Regions from separate parts of the Mycobacterium sp. D16Q16 genome, predicted to be linked through region 2. Evidence: predicted binding sites of a transcription regulator. Region 2 holds the regulator's gene; the other holds the start of a gene.
What was found. Region 2 encodes LexA, which represses DNA repair genes until DNA is damaged. Its sites were predicted from a motif close to CGAACANNTGTTCG; they were not measured.
Positions count from the first base shown of each region.

Region 1: the regulator LexA is predicted to act here: its motif matches at 6,609-6,622, upstream of ruvC (crossover junction endodeoxyribonuclease RuvC).

Region 1 covers NZ_MAEY01000014.1:175,671-184,832, forward strand. The annotation lists gene B4394_RS15875 (NUDIX hydrolase) at 1-730, shown strand, start outside; gene pdxS (pyridoxal 5'-phosphate synthase lyase subunit PdxS) at 817-1,731, shown strand; gene B4394_RS15885 (acyl-CoA thioesterase) at 1,741-2,595, shown strand; gene pdxT (pyridoxal 5'-phosphate synthase glutaminase subunit PdxT) at 2,592-3,173, shown strand; gene B4394_RS15895 (hypothetical protein) at 3,305-3,832, opposite strand; gene B4394_RS15900 (YebC/PmpR family DNA-binding transcriptional regulator) at 3,912-4,667, shown strand; gene B4394_RS15905 (phosphatase PAP2 family protein) at 4,613-5,224, opposite strand; partial or broken gene B4394_RS15910 (methyltransferase family protein) at 5,397-5,858, shown strand; gene B4394_RS15915 (TetR/AcrR family transcriptional regulator) at 5,948-6,520, opposite strand; gene ruvC (crossover junction endodeoxyribonuclease RuvC) at 6,642-7,199, shown strand; gene ruvA (Holliday junction branch migration protein RuvA) at 7,196-7,795, shown strand; gene ruvB (Holliday junction branch migration DNA helicase RuvB) at 7,849-8,862, shown strand; gene yajC (preprotein translocase subunit YajC) at 9,012-9,162, shown strand, end outside.
Region 2 covers NZ_MAEY01000015.1:38,135-47,296, reverse strand. The annotation lists gene miaA (tRNA (adenosine(37)-N6)-dimethylallyltransferase MiaA) at 1-642, shown strand, start outside; gene dapF (diaminopimelate epimerase) at 639-1,535, shown strand; gene hflX (GTPase HflX) at 1,615-3,012, shown strand; gene B4394_RS16545 (molybdopterin-dependent oxidoreductase) at 3,009-5,300, opposite strand; gene B4394_RS16540 (acyl-CoA dehydrogenase family protein) at 5,411-6,565, shown strand; gene B4394_RS16535 (GNAT family N-acetyltransferase) at 6,572-7,117, shown strand; gene lexA (transcriptional repressor LexA) at 7,114-7,788, opposite strand; gene B4394_RS16525 (LysM peptidoglycan-binding domain-containing protein) at 8,018-8,527, shown strand; gene nrdR (transcriptional regulator NrdR) at 8,658-9,122, shown strand; gene B4394_RS16515 (PhzF family phenazine biosynthesis protein) at 9,146-9,162, opposite strand, start outside.

The sequences.
Region 1 (9,162 bases), on a different contig from region 2:
CGACGCGGAGCGGTTGCGCCCCGCGCTGGTGGCCGAGCTCGCTGATGCGGAGACGCGAGTGCTGATCGCGCGGCGCTTCCACAACGACGCCGTGCGCGACACCCTGGCTCTCCGGGTACGCCGTCCGGTGCGTTGGCTGCGTCTGGGCGGAACCGCGCCGATGCCAACGTATTTCGAAATCATCGACCGTCAGGGTGCGGGCACCGAGGATCCGGCACTGGCCAACTTCCGTACTTCGGCGCGGATCATCCTGCTGGACGAGGATGGCCGGGTGCTGCTGCTGCGCGGTTTCGATCCCGCCGCGCCGAGCCCCGCGGTGCACTGGTGGTTCACCGTTGGCGGCCAGACCTTGCCGGGGGAGAAGCTGTCCGACGGCGCGGTGCGCGAGCTGGTTGAGGAGACCGGCTTATCGGTTCCCTCTGGGCGCCTCGTGGGCCCGCTGTGGCGTCGGGTCGCCGTCTTCGACTTCAACGGCACCACCATTCGCTCCGAGGAATTGTTCTTCGTGCACCGCACCAAGAGGTTCGAACCGGCGACGGATGGTCGCACCAACCTGGAGCAGCGCTACATCACCGGCCACCGCTGGTGCGATGCCGAAGAGATCGCCGCGCTGACGGCCTCGGGGGAGCAGGTTTTCCCGAATCAGCTAGGAGAGCTGCTCGGGGAGGCCGCTAGCGCGGCCGATGCGGTGGCCACCGGCGGGCGCCGCGAGCCGATCCTGATCGGGTGAGCCCAGTCACCGCACCTCCCGCGACAAAATCGCTGGTGCGGCGGCATTAGACTGGTCTGAGAACCCGAACATCCAGGAGCCCCCAGTTGACTAGCACGACCAATGGAACGTCCCCCGAGACCGGAACCGGTACCGCTCGCGTCAAGCGCGGTATGGCCGAGATGCTCAAGGGTGGCGTCATCATGGACGTTGTCACCCCCGATCAGGCGAAGATCGCTGAAGACGCCGGAGCCGTTGCCGTCATGGCACTGGAGCGCGTCCCCGCCGACATCCGCGCCCAAGGTGGCGTGTCTCGCATGAGTGATCCGGACATGATCGACGGCATCATCAGCGCCGTCAGCGTGCCCGTCATGGCCAAGGCCCGCATCGGGCACTTTGTCGAGGCGCAGATCCTGCAGGGCCTGGGCGTGGACTACATCGACGAGTCGGAGGTGCTGACCCCCGCCGACTACACCAACCACATCGACAAGTGGAAGTTCACCGTGCCGTTCGTGTGCGGTGCCACCAACCTGGGCGAGGCGTTGCGCCGCATTACCGAGGGTGCGGCGATGATCCGCTCCAAGGGTGAGGCCGGCACCGGTGACGTGTCCAACGCGACCACGCACATGCGCAAGATCGGTGGCGAGATCCGTCGGCTCACCTCGCTGTCCGAGGACGAGTTGTACGTTGCTGCAAAGGAACTGCAGGCGCCCTATGAGCTGGTAGTCGAGGTGGCTCGCGCCGGCAAGCTTCCGGTCACGCTGTTCACCGCCGGCGGTATCGCCACTCCGGCGGACGCCGCGATGATGATGCAGCTGGGTGCCGAGGGTGTGTTCGTCGGCTCCGGAATCTTCAAGTCCGGCAACCCGGAGCAGCGGGCCGCTGCGATCGTGAAGGCCACCACCTTCTACGACGACCCGGACGTGCTCGCCAAGGTGTCGCGCGGTCTGGGTGAGGCAATGGTCGGCATCAACGTGGAGGACATCGCGCAGCCGCATCGGCTCGCCGAGCGCGGCTGGTAAAACCATCTGATGGCCGATATCGAAGAGATCCTGACGCTTGAGCAGCTCGAAAAGGACATCTTCCGAGGCAACGTGACCCCCAGCAGCCTGCGCCGTACCTTCGGCGGTCAGGTCGCTGGGCAGTCGTTGGTCTCGGCGGTTCGCACCGTGGAGCCGCACTACCTTGTCCATTCCCTGCACGGGTACTTCCTGCGACCGGGAAATCCCAACGAGCCCACCGTGTTTCTCGTCGACCGGGTGCGTGACGGCCGTTCGTTCGTGACCCGTCGCGTTACCGCGATTCAGGGTGGGCAGGCAATCTTCAGCATGTCGGCGTCATTTCAGACCCTGGACACCGGCATCGAGCATCAGGACCTGATGCCACCGGTGCCCGCACCCGAGGACCTGCCGGATGTGCAGGACGCGGAGGGGTCGTTCAGTCACGACCTGTTCCGGCAGTTCGCCGAATGGGACATCCGGATCGTTCCCGACGAGCTGATGGACCGGAATCCTCGGCTGGCCGCGCAGCAGCGGGTGTGGTTCCGCTGCCGCAAGCAGCTTCCCGACGACCCGGTCCTGCACATCTGTGCGCTCGCCTACATGAGCGACCTGACGCTGTTGAGTTCGTCCAAGGTGCCGCACCGGGACGCCGTGCTGCAGACCGCGTCCCTGGATCATGCGCTGTGGTTTCTGCGGCCATTCCGCGCCGATGAATGGCTGCTGTACGACGAGACATCGCCGTCGGCGGGATACGGACGGGCGCTGACGCAGGGCCGGATCTTCGATCGCGAGGGCCGGATGGTCGCGGCGGTGGTGCAAGAGGGGCTTACCCGGTACGAGCGCAACCCGGACGAGGCGTCGATCGCCAAGGGGAACATGGCGTGAGCCCGCTGGTTGGCGTGCTGGCATTGCAGGGCGATGTCAGGGAACATGTTGCCGCCCTGAAAGATTCGGGTGCCGACGCGCTCGGCGTGCGTCGTGCCGAGGAGCTCTCGAAGGTGGACGGGCTGGTCATCCCCGGCGGGGAGTCCACCACGATGAGCAACTTGCTGCGCGTGTTCGAGCTGCTGGATCCGCTCTCCGAGCGTCTGCGGGACGGGCTGCCGGTCTATGGCTCGTGCGCAGGCATGATCCTGCTCGCCAGCGAGATACTCGACACCCGTCCGGATGCGGTGGCGCTCGGCGCCATCGATATGACGGTGCGGCGCAATGCTTTCGGGCGCCAGGTGGATTCGTTCGAGGGCGACTTGGATTTCACCGGGCTTGACGGCGGACTGCACGCGGTGTTCATCAGGGCACCGTGGGTGGAGCGGGTGGGCGCCGACGTCGAGGTGCTGGCCATTGCGCAGGGGCATCCGGTCGCGGTGCGGCAGGGGAGTGCGTTGGCGACGTCGTTTCACCCCGAAGTCACCGGGGACCGGCGGGTGCACCAGCTCTTTGTCGACATGGTGCGTGCTTCCTGATCGCGATGATGTGTGCCCGGCTACGAGCGACAAGCTAGTCCGGACTCGCCGCGGCGGGGTGATTTGTCGCTCAGAGGTGGGCACTAGCGGGTGATGCGTCCGGCAGGCCGGCGACATCTACGCGCTATGAATCACCAGCGCATCATGGGCATCGGCCGCAGCGGGTGCTTGAGCGTCCACTTTCCGGCCGTTCGCACCAAGAATCCGTGAAAACCGCCGTACGGCAAGGCCTCTACGACCTCGCGCACATCGGCGCGTTCCAGGCCGGTCCAGGCGTAGAACCCGTGGAAGGCGTCAATCCGGTCACCCAATCGAAAAGTCTCGACCCAGAGATCGTCCGCTGATCTGAGCTTGTGGTGATCGGCCACCATCGTTGTGGTGCGACTGGCATCGTCTATTCCGAACTCCGGTGCCAGCTGTTCGGCGAGGGCCACCGACGGATCGAGGTAGTCCCAGGTGCCGGCCGTCCAGATGCCGATATCGTGCGTGGCCCACGCCAACGCGATTTCGGGTGGCGCCGTCGTCATGCCGAGAAGACGCAGCTGGTAGTTCATGCCCCGATACAGATGATTGCGGTAATCGGTGAGGCTGTCACCGATGGTCGACGCGTACCGGTCCAGGACGGTGTCGACAATCGGGTCGGCTACCAGGACAGTCATGTGATTCACCCTAGGTGCGCGAGTACACTCGGGCAGCGCAGAAGTGCGACAGAACCTAGAGAAAGTAGTACAGGGGTACATGAGCGGCCATTCCAAGTGGGCCACCACCAAGCATCAGAAGGCCGTCAAAGACGCGCGCCGTGGCAAAGAGTTCGCCAAGCTGATCAAGAACATCGAGGTCGCCGCGCGTACCGGCGGCGGAGATCCGGCTGGCAACCCGACGCTCTATGACGCCATCCAGAAGGCCAAGAAGACGTCGGTGCCCAACGACAACATCGAGCGGGCCCGCAAGCGCGGCGCCGGCGAAGAGGCTGGCGGCGCCGACTGGCAGACCATCATGTACGAGGGCTATGGCCCCAATGGTGTTGCCGTGCTTGTCGAATGCTTGACCGATAACCGCAACCGCGCCGCCGGCGAGGTTCGGGTCGCGATGACCCGCAACGGTGGCAGCATGGCCGACCCGGGTTCGGTGTCCTACCTGTTCTCCCGCAAGGGCATGATCACCCTGGAAAAGGGCAGTCTGTCCGAGGACGACGTGCTCACGGCCGTCCTGGAGGCGGGCGCCGAAGAGGTCAACGACCTAGGCGAGACCTTCGAGGTCGTCTCCGAGCCCACCGACTTGGTCGCGGTCCGTCAGGCGCTGCAAGAGGCCGGGATCGACTACGACTCGGCCGAGGCCAGCTTCCAGCCATCGATGAGCGTGCCCGTCGACGTCGACACTGCCCGCAAGGTGTTCAAGCTGGTCGACGCACTGGAAGACAGCGACGACGTGCAGAACGTCTACACCAACGTGGACCTATCGGACGAGGTGCTGGCCGAGCTCGACGAGGGCTGACCGGCGGCCCATACGGCCAACGTCACCACTGCGGTGGTGACCAGTACGGCACCGATGGTGTCGGTGAGGTAGTGATACCCACAGGCGACTTGGCCTAGCAGCCCGAGCGTGCTGACAATCCCGGCCACGATGTACGCCCATAGGGCTCCACCGGCGACCAGCACCAGCATCCCCATCACGGCGACCACGAAGGTGGTGTGGCCGCTGGGGTAGGCGAGATAGCCGCCCTTCTCGCGGCCGACGAGCATCTTGGTGCCCTGAGTGGTCCAATTCGCCACGAACGGGCAGGCCAGCGCCACCGCAGCGACCCGCCAACGCCGCCGATACAGCTCGAACGCGACGCACACCACGAGCACCGGAACGAGAAACACCCAGTCGGTGAAGAACAGCAGCCAGCGTGGCTGCACTCCGAATACGAGCTGCGTCCCGTGGAAAAACCAGACGTCAAAGGGCGTTGAGCCCTTACCGACGGAGAACCCGAGCACCAGCATCGCGAGGACGCCAAGGGGCGGCCACCACTGAATCGTCTTTTCGCTGGGCAGTTTTCCGACAGACACGCCGACGACAGTAATAGGCCGAGGACTTCGACTTCGAATCGCGCTGGATGGCGGGAATCAAACGCCAGGAAGCGGCGTTACTGTGATGTCAACGACTGTTGGTCAACAAGTGTTGACAGCAATGTCAACTGGGCGTACATCTAGGACATCCACGAATGATGGGAGGCCGGTCATGGCCACACAAACAGTCGCCCCGGCGCCTGAATCGACAAGCCTGTGGCGCACCGCGCGCGCGGTTCTCGCGCTGCCATTCACCGTGACGGTGCTGATTCCGCTGGTGATTCTCTACGGAACGGGCATCCAGGTGCCGTCATGGATGTCGGATGAGATGTCGATGACGGCGACGGTGATCGGGACCTTGCTGGTCGCTGCCGGCCTGTTCCTGGTGACCCGCACTGTCATGCTCTTCCACCAGATGGGCAAGGGTTCGCTGGCGCCCTTCGACCCGCCGGTTCACCTTGTCGTGCGCGGCCCGTACCGCTACGTACGTAACCCGATGATCACCGGAGTCATCGCCATCCTGCTGGGTGAGGCGTTCGCGGTGAACTCTGTCGGCTTGCTGATCTATGCAGCCGTTTTCGTGACCATCAACGCCGTGTACTTTCCGCTGGTGGAGGAGCGCGGCCTATTGAAGAGGTTCGGCCGCGACTACGCCGAGTACTCGCAGCACGTACCGCGCTGGGTACCCCGGCTGCGCCCGTGGACGCAGCCCGAGCGCGCGAGCTAGGGCGCTTCGCAGTCGCAGTCACAATCCAGGTAGGCCTGGATTGTCGGTGCGATCAAGTCGATGATCTGTTCGTGCGTCATCTCGGGCACGTTCCCGAGGCGGATCACGTATCGGCACATCGCCAGGCCGATCATCTGAGTGCCGATCAGCGCCGCGCGTTCCATGGCGCGATCCGCCGTTAACGCCTCGATCGCAGGCACCATCTGACTGCTGAAGATCTCGGCCATCCGTGCGCGCGCCGTCTCATGCGACACTGCCGCGCGCAGTAGGGCGACCATGGTGTCGTCGGCCTCCCATTTGGCGAGGAAGTGCTCGACGAGGGCTGCCCCCAGCTCGGGACGCGGAATCTCGGCAAGATTCTCGGGCAGGTGAATATCGAAGTCGGCGGCGGCCGCGAAGAGCTTGCCCTTGTTGCCGTAGTACCGCATGACCAGGGACGGGTCGATACCCGCCGTCGCCGCGATGGCCCGTATGGTTGCCTTCTCGTACCCGACGCTGGCGAAGTGCTCCTGAGCAGCCTCAAGGATGGCCGCACGGGTGGCGTCCGATCGCCGAGGTTCGGTGGACATGGCCTGAGCTTAGGCCAACGGATGTTGACATTTGCAGAGCCCTCGCGTGTTGCTATCCGGAATGGGCAAGCCTCCTGGATATGCTGATCGAACAACTGTTCTACGGCGAGAGGGCTGGCGCGTGCGAGTAATGGGAGTCGACCCGGGTCTTACCCGGTGCGGTCTGTCCATGGTCGAGGCCTCCTCGGGTCGCAAGGTGGTGGCGCTGGACGTCGACGTAGTCCGTACTCCGGCCAATCAGCCCTTGCCGCAACGACTTCTGGCGATCAGTCAGGTTGTCGAACACTGGATGGACACGCACCGTCCCGACGTGATCGCCATCGAGCGCGTCTTCGCTCAGCAGAACGTTTCCACCGTGATGGGCACCGCCCAAGCGGGCGGAGTGATCGCACTTTGTGCTGCCAAGCGGGGGATTGAGGTGTATTTCCACACCCCGTCGGAGGTCAAGGCCGCCGTCACCGGCAACGGGCGCGCAGATAAATCCCAAGTGACCGCAATGGTCACGCGCATCCTGCAGCTGCAGACGGCGCCGAAGCCCGCTGATGCGGCCGACGCGTTGGCCCTGGCAATCTGTCACTGCTGGCGTGCGCCCATGCTGGCGAGAATGGCGAAGGCGGAAGCCGCGGCGGAAGAGCAGCGGAAGGCCTTCGCGGCCCGATTGAAGGCGGTATCCCGGTGATTGCTTCGGTCAATGGCGAGGCCATCGACATCGCACTCGATCATGTGGTGATCGAGGCCGCCGGCGTCGGATACCGCGTCAATGCCACCCCGGCCACACTGTCGACGCTGCGGCGCGGCACCCAGGTACGGCTGATCACGGCGATGATCGTCCGCGAAGATTCGATGACGTTGTACGGCTTCACCGACACCGATGCCCGCGATCTGTTCCTGACGCTGCTGGGTGTCTCCGGTGTGGGGCCCAAGATCGCGATGGCCACACTCGCGGTCTACGACGCGCCGACCTTGCGCCAGGCGCTGGCCGATGGCGATGTCAATGCACTGACCAGGGTTCCCGGGATCGGCAAGCGTGGTGCCGAGCGCTTGGTGCTGGAACTGCGCGAGAAGGTGGCCGCGACCCCGAGTGGAACCACCGAGCTGGGGCGCGGCACAGCATCGCTGGTGCGTACACAGGTCGTCGACGCGCTTATCGGCCTCGGGTTCGCCGCGAAGCAAGCCGAACAGGCCACCGATACCGTTCTGGCTCAAGATAATTCCGACGGAGATACCTCGACCGTGCTGCGGTCGGCGCTGACGCTACTGGGCAAGACGCGATGACCAGCTTCGACGAGTTTGACGGCGAAGAGGACGATTTCGATGCCGGCCCCGAGATGTCCGGCGCGCTCACGGTCGGCGAGAACGACATCGATGCCGGGCTCAGACCCAAGTCGCTGCGGGAGTTCATCGGTCAGCCACGGGTGCGTGAGCAGCTGGAGCTCGTGCTGTCCGGCGCCAAGAATCGCGGCGGCACCCCGGATCACATTCTGTTGTCCGGTCCACCCGGACTCGGCAAAACCTCCCTGGCGATGATCATCGCGGGCGAGTTGGGCTCCTCGCTGCGGGTGACCTCGGGTCCGGCATTGGAGCGCGCGGGCGATCTGGCGGCGATGCTGAGCAACCTCGTCGAACACGATGTGTTGTTCATCGATGAGATTCACCGCATCGCGCGGCCCGCTGAGGAAATGCTGTATCTGGCGATGGAGGACTTCCGCGTCGACATCGTCGTCGGCAAGGGGCCCGGCGCGACCTCGATACCCCTGGAAGTGGCGCCGTTCACGCTGGTCGGTGCGACCACCCGATCCGGGTCGCTGACCGGGCCATTGCGTGACCGGTTCGGGTTCACCGCCCACATGGACTTCTACGAGCCCGATGAACTCGAACTTGTGCTGGCTCGATCGGCGGGAATCCTCGGCATCGAGCTCGGAGCCGACGCAGGTGTGGAGATCGCCCGGCGCTCACGCGGCACCCCACGTATCGCCAATCGGTTGCTGCGCCGGGTCCGTGACTACGCGGAAGTGCGGGCAGACGGTGTCATCACCGTGGATGTAGCCAAGTCCGCCCTGGCCGTCTACGACGTCGACGAGCTGGGGCTGGACCGCCTGGACCGGGCGGTGCTCACGGCGCTGACACGCAGTTTCGGCGGCGGCCCGGTGGGCGTGTCGACATTGGCGGTAGCGGTCGGGGAGGAATCGACCACAGTGGAAGAGGTGTGTGAGCCGTTCCTGGTGCGTGCCGGGATGCTGGCCCGGACGCCGCGCGGACGTGTGGCGACAGCATTGGCGTGGACACATCTGGGTCTTACCCCGCCGCCGCAGGTGCTGGGACACGCCGGGCTGTTCGATTGACGGGACGCTTGAGTCCAGGACGCGCAGGTCCGGGGTTCGCGTCGATTCCACAGAGTCGGATGGCACACTGGTGACTTGTCGCGTGCTCGTTTCACGCAGACCGTGCTTGAACTCGTGAAGACCCAACGGAAAGAATCCCGAAAGCCGCCATGGAATCGATCATCGTCTTTTTGCCGCTCATCCTCGTTATGGGCGCGTTCCTTTTCTTCGCGAACCGGCGGCAGCGCAAGGCTCTGGACGCCACCATCGAGCTGCACGAGTCCCTGGCAATCGGCGACCGGGTGCACACCACCTCCGGTC
Region 2 (9,162 bases):
GGCGGATCGATGATGTATATCCAGGCCTTACTTGATGATTGGACGTTTCCCGCGACGGATGCGCAGGTGCGGGCGCGCTGGGAGCAGCGGCTGGCGGAGATTGGAGTCGCCGCGTTGCACGCCGAACTCGCCACCCGGGACCCGGCAGCGGCAGCGGTCATCCTGCCCACCGACGGGCGTCGCACGGTGCGGGCACTGGAGGTAATCGAACTCACCGGGCAGCCATTCGCCGCGTCGGCGCCAACTATCGGCTCGCCACGGTGGGACACGTTGATCGTGGGATTGGACTGGGAGACGGACAAACTCGACGAGCGGATCGCGCGGCGCACGGATCTGATGTTCGAGCAGGGATTTGTCGCGGAGGTCGAGCAGCTGTTGGGTGTCGGCCTGCGTGAGGGTGTCACGGCATCGAGGGCGATCGGATATGCCCAGGTGATCGCGGCGCTGGATACCGGGGGAGGCGCCGGCGACCTGGCACAGGCGCGTGAACTGACATTCATGGGCACCCGGCGCTATGTGCGTCGGCAGCGATCGTGGTTTGGCCGCGACCATCGCATCATGTGGCTGGCAGGCAGCGACGGTGACGCAGCCGGACTCTGCGGCGAAATTGAGTCGCGGTGGCGCCTATCCTCGGATACGTGAAGTTCACCAAGGGCCACGGCACCCAGAACGACTTCGTGGTGCTGCCGGACGTCCACATCAAGCGGGATCTGTCGGTGCCCGCTGTACAGGCGCTGTGTGATCGGCAACGCGGTCTTGGCGCCGACGGCGTGCTGCGCGTGACCACTGTGGGCGCGGCCCTCGAGGGCGGGGTGCTGGCCGAGAAGCCGGCCGGGGTCAGCAGCGAAGACTGGTTCATGGACTACCGCAATGCCGACGGTTCGATCGCCGAAATGTGCGGGAACGGTGTCCGGGTGTTCGCGCACTATCTGCGGTCGGTGGGGCTGGAGCACCGCGACGAGTTCGTTGTCGCGTCACTGGCCGGGCCCCGGCCAGTGACTATCAACTCCTGGAGCCAGCTCGCCGCCGACGTGACCGTCGACATGGGGCCGGTTAAGGAGTTCGGCGCTGGTGAGGCGACTGTCGGCGGCCGGCGGTTCTCCGGTCTGGCCATCGATGTGGGCAATCCGCACTTGGCCTGCGTGGACGCTGATCTGTCCGCTGAGGATCTGCGCATGCTCGACGTGGGTGCTCCGGTGGAGTTCGGCGAAGAGCTGTTTCCCGACGGGGTCAATATCGAGGTGCTGACGGCCCCCGTCGACGGCACCGACGGTGCCGCAGGCGCGGTGCAGATGCGGGTCCACGAACGGGGCGTCGGCGAGACGCGTTCCTGTGGAACAGGAACCGTGGCGGCCGCCTATGCCGCACTGCGGCACCTCGGACTGTCGGCCGGTGAGATTGTGGTCGACATCCCCGGTGGACAGGTCCGGGTGACAGTAACCGCCGATTCCAGCTTCCTGCGTGGGCCGTCGATGCTGCTGGCCGACGGCGAAATCTCCGACGAATGGTGGGGCGGCATTGGCGCCTGCGGATAATTGGGATGCGATCGATGAGCCACAGGTGGGAGCATCGGTGCGCGATGAGCGAACCGCGCGAAGAGCAGACAGCCGAGATATGAATTCGACGTCCTATCAGACACCCACCGATGGCGAACTGGCGCTGGAAGACCGCGCCGCGCTCAAGCGTGTGGCGGGGCTCTCCACCGAACTTGCCGATGTCACCGAGGTCGAGTACCGGCAGCTGCGCCTGGAACGGGTTGTGCTGGTGGGTGTCTGGACCGACGGGACCTCCCATGAGGCCGATGTCAGCATGGCCGAACTCGCGGCGCTCGCCGAGACCGCCGGGTCCGAGGTGCTCGAAGCGTTGATTCAGCGTCGTCAAAAGCCAGATCCGGCAACATATATCGGATCCGGCAAGGCGATCGAGCTGCGCGAGATCGTGTTGGCCACTGGTGCCGACACCGTGATCTGCGACGGTGAGCTCAGCCCGGCGCAGCTGGTAGCGCTGGAGAAGGCAGTGAAGGTCAAGGTCATCGACCGCACCGCGCTGATTCTGGATATCTTCGCCCAGCACGCCACCAGCCGCGAGGGCAAAGCGCAGGTGTCGCTGGCGCAGATGGAGTACATGCTGCCGCGGCTGCGTGGCTGGGGTGAATCCATGTCCCGCCAGGCCGGTGGCCGCGCCGGCGGCGCAGGTGGCGGTGTGGGTACCCGTGGCCCCGGTGAGACGAAGATCGAGACCGACCGGCGCCGGATCCGCGAACGCATGTCCAAGCTGCGTCGCGAGATCCGCGAAATGAAGACGGTTCGTGACACCAAGCGCAGCCGTCGCCTCGAGAGTGATGCTCCGTCGATTGCCATCGTCGGCTACACCAATGCCGGTAAGTCGAGCCTGCTGAACGCGATCACCGGTGCCGGGGTGCTGGTCCAGGATGCGTTGTTCGCCACCCTCGAACCGACAACGCGGCGCGGAACATTTGATGACGGACGCGAATTCGTCATCACGGACACCGTCGGTTTCGTACGGCACCTGCCCACCCAATTGGTGGAGGCGTTTCGGTCCACTCTGGAAGAGGTGGCCGACGCGGACCTGCTCGTCCACGTGGTGGACGGCTCCGATCTGGCGCCGCTGGCCCAGATCGAGGCGGTGCGCGCGGTGATCAGTGAGGTTGTCGCCGACCATGATTCATCGGCGGCACCGGAGCTGCTGGTGATCAACAAGATCGATGCTGCGGGTGATCTTGCCTTGGCGCAGCTGCGTCGCGCACTGCCCCAGGCGCTGTTCGTCTCGGCGCACACCGGCGACGGGGTCGCCAGGCTCCGAGCGGCCATCGCCGAGACGGTGCCCCGCGCGGATGTGCCCGTCGACGTGGTCATCCCGTACGAACGCGGTGACTTGGTGGCCCGAATCCATACCGAGGGTCAGGTGCATTCCACCGAACATCTGGCGGAGGGCACGCGCGTGGTGGGCAGGGTGCCTCGGGCGCTGGCCGCGCTTCTCGCCGGGCTCTAGTCGCGCGGAACGAGCTGCGGCGGGATGTGTGCCCGAACCGGCGGCAGTGATTCCTCGAACCGCTCGATCTGCACCAGCACGTGCTGACCGGTGCACCCCTGTGCCAAGGACGAGGTTCCTGAATCGTCGGTCAGGACATTGGGATTGCCGTGTGCGCAGAGCGAATCTGGATCGGACGGATCGATCGGGTCGTACCACGCGCCGGTGGACAGCTGCACCACCCGGTGCCGTAGGCCTTCGTCCAGAACCGCCCCGGCCAGGCACGCACCGCGGTCGTTGAAGACCCGCACCACGTCGCCGTCACCGATCCCGCGCTCGGCGGCGTCGGCCGGATGTATGCGGATGGGTTCGCGTCCCTGAACTTTTGAGGCCTGGCTGGTGCCGCCGAAATCGAGCTGGCTGTGCAGCCGGGTCCGCGGCTGATTGGCAATCAGGTGCAGTGGGAAGCTTTGGGCGCGTTCACCGTTCAGCCATTCTGTGGGCTCGTACCACTGCGGGTGGCCGCCGCAGTCGGCGTATCCGAAACTGTCGATGGTCTCCGAGAAGATCTCGATGCGCCCGCTCGGGGTGTGCAGCGGGTGCGCGTCTGGGTTGTCACGGAAGTCCGAGAGCAGAGTCAGGCCGGGATCGGTCGGCAACTGCAGGTAGCCCTGCTCCCAGAACTCGTCGAAGGTTGGCACCGCGAAATCGCGGGCCGCGGCCCAATCGGTGTAAATGTGACGTAGCCACTGCGCGGCGGTGCGTCCCTCGGAGAACTCGTCGCCGAACCCGAGCCTTTCGGCGAGCGCCGAGAATGTCGTGTAGTCATCGCGCGAGTTGGCATAGGGCGATGTCGCGGCCTTCATCGCCACCAGCAGGGGGTCGTTGCGGCTTCCGGAGAAGTCGTCGCGTTCCAGGCTGGTGGTAGACGGCACCACGATATCGGCGTGCTTGGCCATGGCCGTCCACACCGGATCGTGCACCACGACGGTGTCGACGCGCGCCAGCGCACGGCGCAGTCGCGGCAGGTTCTGATGGTGGTGGAACGGATTTCCGCCCGCCCAGTAGACGCATCGGATGTCCGGCAGTGTGAGTGTCTGACCGTTGTAGGCCAGTGTCTGGCCGGGCCGCAGCAGCAGCTCACTGATGGCCGCCACCGGGATGAACGTCGCAACCGGGTTGGGCCCCTGGGGGAAGGTCGGCAGCGGGCAGCTGACCGGGGCCAGTCCCGCCTCGTTCATCGAGCCATAACCGTGGCCGAAACCACCTCCGGGAAGCCCGATCTGACCGAGCATCGCGGCCAGGGTGAGCCCCATCCACGGGGCCTGTTCGCCGTGGCGCACCCGCTGCAGCGACCAGCTGACCGTCACCAGGGTGCGCCCGGCCGCCATTCGCCGCGCCAGTGTGCGCAGCTCGTCAGCGTCCAGAGCACTGATACTCGCAGCCCATTCCGGGGTCTTGGGTACACCGTCGTCGATCCCCAGGAGATAGTGCTCAAACCGTTCATAGCCGGTGCAGTAGGAGCGTAGGAAGGCCAGGTTGGCCAGACCTTCCACGGCCAGCACATGGGCCAGCGCGAGCATGACCGTGACGTCGGTCCCGGGAACAGGTGCGTGCCATTCGCATTCGCCGTCGATGTCATCGCGCAGCGGACTGAAGGAGACGATGCGCCCGCCGCGGGCGCGGAACCTGTCGAGGGCATCACGAGCCGGATGCGCGGTGGTGCCGCCATGGTTGACACCGGTGTTCTTCAGGGCCATACCGCCGAATGAGACCAGGAGGTCGGTGTTCTCGACGATGACATCCCATGACGTCGACCTCTTGAACAGCCCGTCGTGGGTGCCGACGACGTGCGGCATGATGACGCCGGTTGCCCCCAGGCTGTACGAATGACGTGAAAAGGTGTACCCGCCGAGCAGTTTCAGGAACCGGTGTACCTGACTCTGGGCATGATGGAACCGTCCCGCGCTGGCCCAGCCGTACGAGCCGCCGTAAATGGCTTCGTTGCCATGAGTGTCGACGATCCGCCGTAGTTCATCGGCCAGTAGTTCGGTGAGCTCGTGCCAGGACACCTCGACGTACTCGTCGGAGCCGCGTGCTGTGCTGGGACCGGGTCCGTCCCGCAGCCAGCCGCGGCGTACGGATGGCGCGGTTACTCGGGCCTGGTGGCGGATCGAACCGGGAATGTTCTGCAGCAGCGGTGACGGGTCCAGATCGGTCGGGATAGGCGTGACGCCGATCACTTCGCCGTCGCGGATCTCGGGGGTAAATGCACCCCAGTGCGTGTGTGAAAGTGCCAGCTTGGTCACCTCAGTCAGCCTAGGCTTTCTGTCCGTCGAAACCAGGTAGGCGAGTACCAACCGACCAGTGGGTTGGTATACATTCTGCCGAGTACGTAAACCCAAACCGGAAGGTGATCATGGCCGGCGCTGTTAAGTTCAAACGCACCATTTTCGAACCCGAGCACGAACTGTTCCGCGAGTCGTTCAAGACCTTCCTGGAACGGCATGCCGAGCCGTACCGGGAGGAGTGGGACGAGAACAAGATCGTCGACCGCTCTCTCTGGGTCGAGGCGGGCAAACAGGGCTTCCTGGGCACTGACATGCCTGAGGAGTTCGGCGGCGGCGGACTCGTCGATTTCCGCTACAACGCCATCATCGGCGAAGAGATCACCAAGGCTCGCCAGTCGGGTATCGGTTTCACTTTGCACAACGATGTCGCGGGTCCGTACTTCCGGGATCTGGCCAACGACGAGCAGAAGGCCCGCTGGTTCCCCGGTTTCTGTTCCGGTGAGCTGATCACCGCCATCGCCATGACCGAGCCGGGCACCGGAAGCGACCTGCAGGGCATCAAGACCCGCGCGGTCAAGGACGGCGATCATTACATTCTCAACGGCTCGAAGACCTTCATCACCAACGGCATTAACGCCGACCTGGTGATCGTGGTCGCACAGACCGACCCCGAGAAGGGTGCGCTGGGCTTCAGCCTCATTGTCGTGGAACGCGGCATGGAGGGCTTTGAGCGCGGCCGCAAGCTCGACAAGATGGGCCTGGACGCGCAGGACACCGCCGAGCTGTCCTTTACCGATGTCCGGGTGCCCGCCGCCAACCTGCTGGGTGAAGAGGGCCAGGGCTTCATCTACCTCATGCAGAACCTGCCGCAGGAGCGCATGTCGATCGCCGTCGTGGCGGCCGCGGCGATGGAAACCATGCTTGAGGCGACCATCCAGTACACATCCGAGCGCAAGGCGTTTGGCAAGCCCATCAAGAGCTTCCAGAACAGCCGCTTTGTGCTGGCCGAGCTCGCTACCGATGCCACGATGATCCGGATTATGGTCGACGAGTTCATCACGCTGCTCAACAAGAAGGAACTGAGCGTCGAGCAGGCCGCGATGGCCAAGTGGTACAGCACCGAGAAGCAGGTTCACCTGATCGATCGCTGCCTGCAGCTGCACGGTGGGTATGGCTTCATGCGCGAGTACCCGGTTGCCCGGGCATACATGGATTCTCGTATCCAGACGATCTACGGCGGAACCACCGAGATCATGAAGGAGATCATCGGGCGTTCGCTCTAGCGCCTCATGATCATTCGTGACGCGACCGCCGATGACGCGGTCGCCTGCGCGGCGATCTACGCGCCGTATGTAACGGATACGGCCATCTCGTTCGAGGAGGTGCCGCCGTCGGATGCTGTTCTTGCCGAACGCATCCGCACGGCGGCCCACCGGCATGCCTGGCTTGTTGCCGAGGATGGCGGTGAGATCTTCGGGTATGCCTACGCGGTGCCGTGGAAATCACGGACCGCCTATCAGTGGGCGTGTGAGGTCAGTGTGTACGTGGACGGCACCCGGCAACAGCGCGGGACGGGCCGCCAGTTGTACACGGCGCTGCTCGACCGGCTGCGCTCTCGCGGTTATCGCACGGTGCTCGCCGTTGTCGTGGTTCCCAATCAGGCGAGTGAAAAGCTGCACCGGGCAATGGGATTCGAGAAAGTCGCATGCTACCGACGCATCGGCTACAAGTTGGGCAGCTGGCACGACGTGGCGCATTTCCAGCTGTTCCTGCCGTCCCTCGACGGCCGTGCAGGCGACGATTCCGCACCCGGACCGCCGCCTGGTGACGGCTAGATCTTGCGCAGGACGGTGACGACCTTGCCGAGGATGGCGGCGTCATTTCCGGGGATCGGCTCGAACAGTGGGTTGTGCGGCATCAGCCACACCTGACCCGTTGTCCGCTTGAATGTCTTGACGGTCGCCTCGCCGTCGATCATCGCCGCCACGATATCGCCGTTGTCGGCGACATTCTGCTGGCGGACCACTACCCAGTCGCCATCGCATATCGCGGCGTCGATCATCGATTCGCCGACCACCTTGAGCAAGAACAGCGATCCCTCGCCAACCAGCTCGCGGGGGAGCGGGAACACATCCTCTACGGCCTCCTCGGCCAGGATGGGACCACCGGCGGCGATACGGCCTAGGACGGGCACGAATGTTGGCTCGGGCAGGTCGCCGGAACCGGCCACATCGGTGGTCGCGGACGGGCCGCGGGAATCATCGATTCCTCGAACATCAACGGCGCGTGGACGATTTGGATCGCGCCGCAGGAAGCCCTTCTGTTCGAGGGTGCGTAGTTGATGGGCGACCGACGATGTCGAGGTAAGCCCGACGGCATCGCCGATTTCGCGGATGCTCGGGGGGTAACCCCGCTCATTCACCGATGCGCGGATGACCTCCAGGATGGTCCGCTGGCGCTCGGTCAGTGAACCGGTGGCGGGTCCCTTGCTGGGTGTATCGCTCATGGGCCCGAATCTAGACCTGTCGGCGGTATTTATCAAACATGTGTTCGATGCGTGTCGCGAATAGAGCCCGGGGGGCCGCGCGTAGGCGGCATTCGTGCAGCTCAAGACCACTTGTCGGTGGCGGATGCTACAAATCGATCACATGTTCGGACATCGAACACATGATCGAGTACATTCGAACATAAGAGCGAACGGGCCTACCGATCGACAGGACAGGAAGGGCACACAGATGAGCACAAACGTTCTCACCACACCGCGGTCTCGCGCTGCCGAGTACGCGTCACGCGATTACGCCCCGCAGGCACGTGCCTACAGCGCGGAGTACCCGCTGACTCAGCGTCGGGCGCTGCCGGTGCGCACCGTCGCCTATCGGAGGCCCGCCGGCCGGCCGGCCGCGTACCGGGGCACCGGTGTCCGGGTATCGGCGGTGCCGCATCGGGTGCATGGTCGTCGTCCGGTGAGCCTGAAGGCGACCATTGTTGTTTCGGTGGGTGCCGCGGTGGCGACGATGTGGCTGCTGATGCTCGGCCAGGTCAGTGCTGCCGGAGTCGGGGGAGTTGGTGTGCCGGAGCGTGTGGCGGTCGTCCAGGTCGCGCCCGGCGAGACCCTGGCCGACGTGGCCTCGCGTGTCGCGCCGGATGCCCCGCGCTCGGCGGTGGTGTCCAAGATCCGTGAACTCAATGAACTCGACTCGGCGACAGTACAAGCCGGTCAGACGCTGGTTTCTCCGGTCGGCTGATCGGCGAACGGGCGTGACCTTCGAACGTGTGGGAGCACGGGTATCCTCGAGACCGGTCTGGGCGCGCTGCGCTGTGTGTCAGCCCACCCAGCCCAGTGACTTGGAGTCCAGAACCGGCGAAGGAGCAGTAATGCACTGTCCGTTCTGCCGTCATCCAGACTCGCGCGTTGTCGATTCCCGTGAAGCGGATGAAGGTCAGGCGATACGTCGACGGCGATCGTGCCCGGAGTGCGGCCGTCGTTTCACCACTGTCGAGACCGCTGTGCTGGCCGTTGTGAAGCGCAGCGGTGTCACCGAGCCGTTCAGTCGCGACAAGGTCATCAAGGGCGTGCGCCGGGCCTGTCAGGGCCGCGATGTCGATGACGATGCGCTGAATCTGCTTGCCCAGCAGGTCGAAGATGCGGTCCGGGCCGCCGGGTCTCCAGAGATTCCCAGTAACGAGGTGGGCCTGGCCATCCTCGGCCCGCTACGTGACCTGGACGAGGTCGCCTATCTGCGCTTCGCCTCGGTGTATCGCGGATTTAGCTCCGCCGACGACTTCGAACGTGAGATCGCCGCGTTGCGCGCCCATCGGGACGCACCGACCGGATCCTGATCTTCGGCTGGGTCGACGCGCTGTTAGTTCAATACCAACG